Regions from separate parts of the Arthrobacter sp. FB24 genome, predicted to be linked through region 1. Evidence: predicted binding sites of a transcription regulator. Region 1 holds the regulator's gene; the other holds the start of a gene.
What was found. Region 1 encodes HrcA, which represses chaperone genes, less so after heat shock. Its sites were predicted from a motif close to TTNGCACTCGNNNNNNNCGAGTGCNAA; they were not measured.

Region 1 (4,379 bases):
GGATACCGGCCGCCACGGAGAAGCAGGTTACAGCGATCCAGATCAGCGTGGCCAGCACTGCGAAGATGTTACCCACCACCGGCAGCATCACCAGGATGTTGCAGATGACGGCGGCGATTGTGGGAGGCAGGGTGAAGTTCAGCGCTTCCTTGGACTCCTGTGCCGTGAACGGGCCGCGGTCCTTGAAAATCAGGTAGATCAACAGCGACGGGACGCACCCGAGGATGCCGCCGAAGTGTGCGAGGGTTGCCCACTGCCGGTCTTCGTTGGCCGTCAGCGGCAGGGCATTGGCGGGGACACCATGATACTGGGGCTGGCCATGGCCGGCCTGGTTGTCCCGTTGTTCACGTGCGTCTTCTGCCACGGTGTCGTCCTTCGGATTGCAGTGGTGCGGTGGTTCCCGGAAAAGCGGGCGCTGCCTCAACAGCAACAACCGCCGTATCAAGAATACTGGGTCAGGGGTGCATTCGAAGAGTTCAACAGGCGCCCTCGGCACTGCGTACTTCCGTCAACAGGCTTGTGCTCTTCCACCTAGGGCACTGTGAGGAAGTCGATGACCTCTTCCACCCGGCCCAGCAGGGACGGTTCCAGGTCCGCGTAGCTGCGGACTGCCCCGAGCAGTTTCTGCCAGCCCAGGCCGATGTCCTCCTTGGTCTCGTGGGGCCAGCCGAAGGCCGTCAGGATGCCGGTTTTCCAGTCCATGCCCCGGGGGATGACCGGCCATGCGTCAATGCCCAGGACGGCGGGCCGGATGGCCTGCCACACGTCCACGTAGGGGTGGCCCACAATCAGCACGTTTCCGGCGGCGCCGGGGGACGCCATCACGGCATCGGCAATCCGTGATTCCTTTGAGTCGGCAACCAGGTGGTCCACCAGCACCCCCAGCCGGCGGCCCGGGCCGGGCCGGAACGCGGCAACCGCCGCTGTGAGGTCGTCAATGCCGTGCAAAGGTTCGACGACGATGCCCTCCACGCGGAGATCGTCACCCCAGACTTTTTCCACGAGTTCGGCGTCGTGCTTGCCTTCCACCCAGATGCGGCTGGCCTTGGCCACCTGGGCGCGCTGGCCTTCCACCCGCACGGAACCGGAGGCCGTCCTTCCGGATCCGGCAGAGGCTGCCTGCGGCCGGGGCGCCGGGGGCATCAGCCGGATCGGCAGGCCCTCCAGGAGGAACCCGTAGCCGAGCCGGAACGTGCGTGATTTGCCCCGCCGGTCCTCCAAGGCAACAACATGCATTCCGCCGGACTTCTCCACCCTGGTAACGGCCCCCACCCAGCCGGACTGCACGTCTTCGAGCACCATGCCGCGTTCGACCGGCACTTCGGGCAGCTCGGATTTCCGGGGAGCGGTGATGTCCTGCGGGCCCCAGTTCTGGTACGACATCGGATAGACACAGCCTTGCGCTAGAAAAAATAAACAGGAGAAGTGAACAGGGCGTCTGTAGGTTCACGGCAGTGCACGTCCAGTCCCGCTCCCGGGTTTCGCCAGGAGCGGTACCAATGCTAACAACGCGGCGACTCATATTAGACTGGTTAGCACTTAGACATGTCGAGTGCTAACGGATAACGGGACATGCGCCCGGCGCAGCGCCGGGCCGCGCACCGGGAAAGCCGATCGGAGGTGGAGAATGAGCGAGCCACGCAAGCTTGAAGTATTGCGGGCCATCGTGGAGGACTACGTCCATTCCCGCGAACCTGTGGGCTCCAAGGCACTGGTTGAGCGGCATCACCTGGGAGTCTCCAGTGCCACCATCCGCAACGACATGGCGGCGTTGGAAGACGAAGGCCTCATCACGGCGCCGCACACCAGTGCCGGCCGGATCCCCACGGACAAGGGCTATCGGCTTTTCGTCGACCAGATATCAGCCGTCAAGCCGCTGTCGCAGGCCGAACGCCGGGCTATCCAGACGCTCCTGGAAGGGTCGGAGGACCTGGACGACGTCCTGGAGCGCACCGTGCGGCTGCTATCCCAGCTGACCAACCAGGTGGCCGTAGTGCAGTATCCGCACCTCAGCCGCGCCATGGTGCGGCATATCGAGTTTGTGCTGCTCGCGCCGCGGCAGGTGCTGATCGTGCTGATCGCGGACACCGGCAAGGTCGAGCAGCGGGTTATCGACGTCGGCCAGGAACTCGGCGATGATGCCCTCGCCGGCCTCCGCGCGCGGTTCCTGAAAAGCCTGGCGGGGACACCCCTGAGCCTGCTCCCGCAGGCGCTGCCCGCCGTCGTCGCCGGTTGTGAACCGTCACGCCGGCATGCCGCCCAGGCGCTGGCCCGTGGCCTGGATGCCCTGGCCAGCAGCAGCCGCGAGGAGCGGATGGTCATGGCCGGCACGGCGAACCTCGCGCGGTCCAACGTTGACTTCCCGCTGAGTATCGGCCCGGTCCTCGAAGCACTCGAGGAGCAGGTGGTCATGCTCCGCCTGCTCAGCGATATGGCCCAGGACCCCCGCGGTGTCACTGTCAGCATCGGCAGGGAGAACCCTTACGACGGACTCGCGGAAGCCTCGGTGGTAGCCACAGGCTACGGTCCCGGCTCCAGCGCCAAGGTGGGCGTACTCGGCCCGACCCGGATGGACTATCCCACAACCATGGCCGCGGTCCGTGCCGTGGCCCGCTACCTTTCCAGGATCCTTGGGCCGTGACCGGTCCTACATCAGCCAACCAGGCCTCCGTGTCCCGGCTTCCGGGGCGCAGCAGCAGCACCACAGGCAGTACAACCAGGAAGAGATACGAACTTTGAGCAGCCACTACGACGTTCTTGGAGTCTCACCCGAAGCGACGGGCGAAGAGATCAAGAAGGCCTACCGAAAGCTTGCGCGCACCCTGCACCCGGATGTGAACCCCGGTGAGGATGCCTCGGACCGCTTCAAGGCTGTCACCCACGCCTACGAAGTCCTTTCCGACCCGCAAAAGCGCCGGGTCTACGACACGACCGGCAACGAGAACGGCACCGATAACGGCTTCGGCGGCGCCGGCTACTCGGGACAGGGCTTTGCCTTCCAGGACATCTTCGACACCTTCTTCGGCGCCGGCGGTTCGTCCGGTCCGGCCTCGCGGGTCCGCCGCGGGCAGGACGCCCTCATCAGCGTCCGCATCGACCTTCGCGATGCCGTCTTCGGCGTGAACAAGAAGCTTGAGGTGGACACGGCCGTTACGTGCCCCACCTGCGAGGGATCCTGCTGCCAGCCCGGGGCCCACCCGGTGCGCTGCGACATCTGCGGCGGAAGCGGCCAGGTTCAGCGGGCCGTTCGTTCCATCCTGGGCCAGGTCATGACGGCTGCCCCCTGCGGTTCCTGCGAAGGCTTCGGAACCGTCATCAAGGATCCCTGCAACGAGTGCAACGGCCAGGGCCGCATCCGCAGCCGCCGTTCGCTGACGGTCAAGGTCCCCGCCGGCGTCGCCACCGGAACCCGCATCCAGCTCGGCGGGCAGGGCGAAGCCGGCCCGGCCGGCGGCCCCTCAGGCGACCTGTACGTGGAGATCCGCGTGAATAACGACGCCACGTACGTGCGTGACGGCGACGACCTTCACGCCACCCTGCACATTCCCATGACCGCCGCCGCCCTTGGCACCGAGCTCAGCCTGGACACCTTCGACGGCCAGCAGGAAATCGACGTCAAGGCGGGCACCCAGTCCGGCGAGGTCATCACCCTGCGCGGGCTCGGCGTTACCCATCTCCGGGGCTACGGCCGCGGCGACCTGAAGGTTCACCTGCAGGTCGAAACCCCGACGAAGCTGGATGCCGCCCAGGAAGACCTGCTCCGGCAGCTCGCCAAACTGCGGGGCGAGCAGTACACCGAGGGAAAACTCACCGCCAGCGGGGGAGTTTTTGCCAAGCTGCGGGACCGGTTCGGTAACCTGTAGCGGTGAGCAACCCGGTCTTTTTCGCAACCCCGGGAGCCCTGGACGAACAGGTTCCCGGTTCGCACTTTGTCCTCCAGGGTGCTGAGGCCCGGCACGCGATCACCGTCAAGCGGATCGCTGTGGGGGAGTCGGTTGACATCGCCGACGGCGCGGGCAAGAGGCTCACCGGCACCGTTGCGGCCGTCGACCAGGGCGAACTGACGGTGGAGTGTTCGGTCCTTGAAACTGAGGAGCGTCCGGACCTCCGCCTCGTCCTGGTGCAGGCGCTGGCCAAAGGCGACCGCGACGAACTGGCAGCGGAAACAGCTACTGAACTGGGGATCGATGCCGTCATCCCGTGGCAGTCGGAGCGCTCCATAGTCCGTTGGAAAGGCGAGCGTGCCGCCAAGGCCCACGCCAAGTGGCAGTCTGTGGTGACCGCGGCGGCCAAGCAGGCGCGGCGGGCCTGGATTCCCGAGGTCCGTTCCGCCGTCGACGGCGCGGGTTTGCAGTCCGCTGTCGCCGCGGCGGACCTGG
Region 2 (4,379 bases), 740 kb from region 1:
ATCTCGCTCTCGGCCCGGCCGAGCAACAACGGGACCCGCTTCCACAACCATCTTTACGAGCAGCTGGGCCTGAACTGGATCTACAAGGCGTTCGCGCCAACGGACCTGGCCCAAGCCATCGCCGGCGTCAGGGGCCTGGGCATCCGGGGCTGCGCTGTGTCCATGCCGTACAAGGAAGACGTCATCGCGCTGGTCGACGTCATGGACCCCTCCGCCAAGGCCATCGATTCCGTTAACACGATCGTGAATGACGGAGGCCGGCTCACGGCGTACAACACCGACTACACGGCCATCGAGCAGCTGCTGCAGCGTAACGCCGTCCCCACCAACTATTCAGTGCTGCTCAAGGGTTCCGGGGGCATGGCCAAAGCCACCGCCGCCGCCCTCCGTGACGCAGGCTTCACGGACGTCACCATCGTGGCCCGGAACGAGGCATCCGGTAAGCCGCTGGCGGACCTCTACGGATTCAAGTGGAGGCCCGAGCTCCCGGCGGCGGACGCCGGCGGCACGGCGGACATGATCATCAACGTCACGCCCGTCGGCATGGCGGGAGGGCCGGATGCTGACTCGCTGTCCTTCCCGCAGGAGGCCGTGGACGCCGCGAAAGTGGTGTTCGACGTCGTTGCGCTGCCCGCCGAGACGCCGCTCATCAAGGCGGCCCGCGCTGCCGGCAAGACCGTGATCACCGGAGCGGAAGTGGCCACCATCCAGGCCCTGGAGCAGTTTGTGCTGTACACCGGTGTCCGGCCCACGGACGAGCAGGTCCGGGCGGCGGAAGAGTTCATGCGGGCCCAGTAGCTTTGGGCCGCAGCTAGACCCGGGGCTGCACAGGCTCCACCGAGATGGCCACCCGGTCCTCGCCGATCCTGGTGAGGACCAGGGTGGCTGTCTTTTTGCCCTTCGAACCCTTGCCGCCGTTTTTTCCTCCGGCAAAGAGCTGCTTGCGGAGTTCTTCCGGGGTGACGGACGTGCCGCGCTTCTTGATGTCCAGCACGCCGATGTTGTTCTGCTTCACCCAGGCCTTGAGGGCCTTGACGTTGAACGGCATGACCTCAAGGACCTTATAGGCCCTGGCAAACGGGGTGTCCACGAGCTCGGGGGCACAGATGTAGGCAATGTGCTCATCCAGGAGGTGGCCGCCCAGCCGGGCAGCGACATCCGCCACGAGCCCGGCCCGGATGACGGCTCCGTCCGGTTCGTACAGGTATCCCTCCACAGGACCCACGGGCGCCACCGGGCCGCCGTCGAACTCTTCCGCGCTGGTGATTTCCGCCGCGCCCTGCGGGCCCAGCAGCAGCGCCGCCCGCCGGATGCCGGGCCGGCTGACCGCGTTGAACCACAGCGTCACTTCGGTGACGTCGCCGCCCACGGACACCCACTGCGCTTCGCAGCCGGCGGGGACGGAATCATGCGGGATGCCGGGACCCATCTTTACGCCCACGGCCCGCCCGGACTCAGCGAGGGACTTCACGAAGGACAGCGGCGGGGAGAATTCCTCCGGATCCCAGATCCGCCGCGTGCCGGACGTCGAGGTGGTGCGGCGGGCCGGATCCAGCCAGACGCCGCCCACGCCCTCGAGCGGGACGGAGGTCGCATCGGAGTGGACCACGCTGGCGTGCGGGAAAGGAATCAGGTTCATGGTGGCGCAGGCAGCGGTGGTCTCATCCATTTCCACGGCGGTAACCCTGATGTCCATGGAGGCCAGGGCCATCGAATCGGCACCCAGCCCGCAGCCGAGATCGGCCACATGCTCGATCCCGGCGGACGCGAACCGTTCTGCGTGCCGGGCGGCGACGTTGAGGCGGGTGGCCTGCTCCAGCCCGGCGGGCGTGAAGATCATCTGCCGGGCGAATTCGCCGAATTTGGCCTCGGCCTTGGTCCGCAGCCTGGACTGGGTGAGGACGGCGGACACCAGTGCGGGGGAGTGGCCGGCCTTCCGGAGCGACTCGTTGAGCCGGAACGCGTCGTCCTCCCGGTAGGGCCCCAGCGACGCCAGCAGCTCCCAGCCTTCGCTGGTCAGGAGCGGGGCGATCAGGTCCTGCAATGCGTCAGCCATGTCATCAAGCCTAATCGAGGAGCCCTGCACCCGCGGTGCGGCTAGGGTTGAAGGCATGGAAGACAGCGCAGTGCAGCAGCCACCCGTCGATGACCAGGGCAATGACCGCCCGCAGCACACCGGACTTGCCAAATATGCCCGGACTGCGCTGATCGCCGGTTCCGCCATCGCCGTGGTCTGCCTGGCACTTCTGGTCATCATCTTCTTCCTGGATTCCTTCAACGCAACGGTGTACTCGGTGGGCGGCAAGAACATCCAGGACGCCACCGACGAGGCTCGGGAAATCCGCGAGTCCTATGCGGCAGTCCGAACGGGCGGCCTCGTGTTCCTCATTGCCTCTGTGGTTACGGCGCTCGCCGCCGCCGTCCTGCTTTACCGGAACCGCAACGTTACGAACGACGACGACACGGACGACGGTGACGACGTCGATTTTGAGGACCTGGCAGGGCGCTAGCCGTTCACCGGGGACGAAATTCTGGCACTCGCCTTGACCGAGTGCTAACCACTTACATAGAGTCATCATTAGCACTCTCCCTAGGAGGGTGCTAACACATGAAGAACTGCCAGCCACGCTGCTGCCGGCACCGCGACGACGGTTTGTATGCTCAGGCGCAACAGTTTTCCAGTCCATAAATTTGCTGACGTAAAGGAGAGGTCCGAGTGTCGGTCTCTATTAAGCCTCTTGAGGATCGTATTGTTGTCCGCCCGCTCGAAGCAGAGCAGACCACGGCTTCCGGCCTGGTTATCCCGGACTCCGCGCAGGAGAAGCCGCAGGAAGGTGAAGTTGTTGCAGTCGGCCCCGGCCGCTTTGAAGATGGCAACCGCGTTCCGGTCGACGTAGCCGTTGGCGACGTCGTTATCTACTCCAAGTACGGTGGAACCGAAGTCAAGACCGGCGGCACCGAGTACCTCGTGCTGTCCGCCCGCGACGTTCTGGCGATCGTCGTAAAGTAACTCTTGGACCCCCGCGCAGCCGTTTCGTCGTTAGCGATGAATCTGCTGCGCGGGGTTTCTGTCTTGAAAGGACAAAACCATGGCAAAGCAGCTTGCGTTTAACGACGCTGCCCGCCGGTCGCTTGAAGCCGGCATCGATAAGCTCGCCAACACTGTCAAGGTGACGCTTGGCCCGCGCGGCCGCAACGTCGTGCTGGACAAGAAGTGGGGCGCTCCCACCATTACGAACGACGGCGTGACCATCGCCCGCGAAGTCGAACTGGATGACCCGTTCGAGAACCTCGGCGCGCAGCTGGCCAAGGAAGTCGCCACCAAGACCAACGATGTTGCCGGCGACGGCACCACCACCGCCACCGTGCTGGCACAGGCACTGGTCAAGGAAGGCCTGCGCAACGTGGCGGCTGGCGCCGCCCCGGGCCAGATCAAGCGCGGCATCGAGGTTTCCGTCGAAGCCGTCGCAGCACGCCTGCTGGAGAACGCCCGCCCTGTCGAAGGCTCCCAGGTTGCGAACGTTGCAGCCATCTCCGCCCAGAGCGACGAGATCGGCGAGCTCCTGGCCGAGGCTTTCGGCAAGGTCGGCAAGGATGGTGTGATCACCATCGAGGAGTCCTCCACCACGCAGACCGAGCTCGTCCTCACCGAGGGCATGCAGTTCGACAAGGGCTACCTTTCCCCGTACTTCGTCACCGACGCGGAACGCCAGGAGGCAGTCCTCGAAGACGCCCTTATCCTGATCAACCAGGGCAAGATCTCCTCGGTGCAGGAATTCCTGCCCCTCCTGGAGAAAGCGCTGCAGAGCTCCAAGCCGCTGTTCATCATTGCCGAGGACGTCGAGGGCGAGGCCCTGTCCACGCTCATCGTCAACCGCATCCGCGGCACCCTGAACGTCGTTGCCGTCAAGGCTCCGGGCTTCGGTGACCGCCGCAAGGCCATGCTGCAGGACATCGCCACCCTCACCGGTGCGCAGGTTGTCTCCCCGGAACTGGGCCTCAGCCTTGATTCCGTTGGCCTCGAGGTGCTGGGCACGGCCCGCCGCATCACGGTGACCAAGGACAACACCACCATTGTTGACGGCGCCGGCACGGCCGAGGACGTAGCGGCACGCGTTGCCCAGCTGCGCGCCGAGCTGACCCGCACCGACTCCGACTGGGACAAGGAAAAGCTCCAGGAGCGCCTGGCCAAGCTGGCCGGCGGCATCGGTGTGATCAAGGTTGGCGCAGCCACCGAGGTGGAGCTGAAGGAAAAGAAGCACCGCATCGAGGACGCAGTCTCCTCCACCCGCGCTGCCCTCGAAGAAGGCATCGTTGCCGGTGGCGGTTCGGCCCTCATCCACGCCCTGAAGGCGCTGGACGAGGACCCTGCAGTCACC

Region 2: a site for HrcA is predicted at 2,532-2,558, ahead of groES (co-chaperone GroES). Genes of this name have one in related genera too.

The regions. Positions count from the first base shown of each region.
Region 1 covers NC_008541.1:2,513,558-2,517,936, reverse strand. The annotation lists gene ARTH_RS11320 (DUF4870 domain-containing protein) at 1-364, opposite strand, end outside; gene ARTH_RS11315 (DUF3097 domain-containing protein) at 532-1,383, opposite strand; gene hrcA (heat-inducible transcriptional repressor HrcA) at 1,628-2,641, shown strand; gene dnaJ (molecular chaperone DnaJ) at 2,736-3,863, shown strand; gene ARTH_RS11300 (16S rRNA (uracil(1498)-N(3))-methyltransferase) at 3,866-4,379, shown strand, end outside.
Region 2 covers NC_008541.1:3,250,886-3,255,264, reverse strand. The annotation lists gene ARTH_RS14675 (shikimate 5-dehydrogenase) at 1-798, shown strand, start outside; gene ARTH_RS14670 (class I SAM-dependent methyltransferase) at 812-2,056, opposite strand; gene ARTH_RS14665 (hypothetical protein) at 2,112-2,510, shown strand; gene groES (co-chaperone GroES) at 2,717-3,010, shown strand; gene groL (chaperonin GroEL) at 3,090-4,379, shown strand, end outside.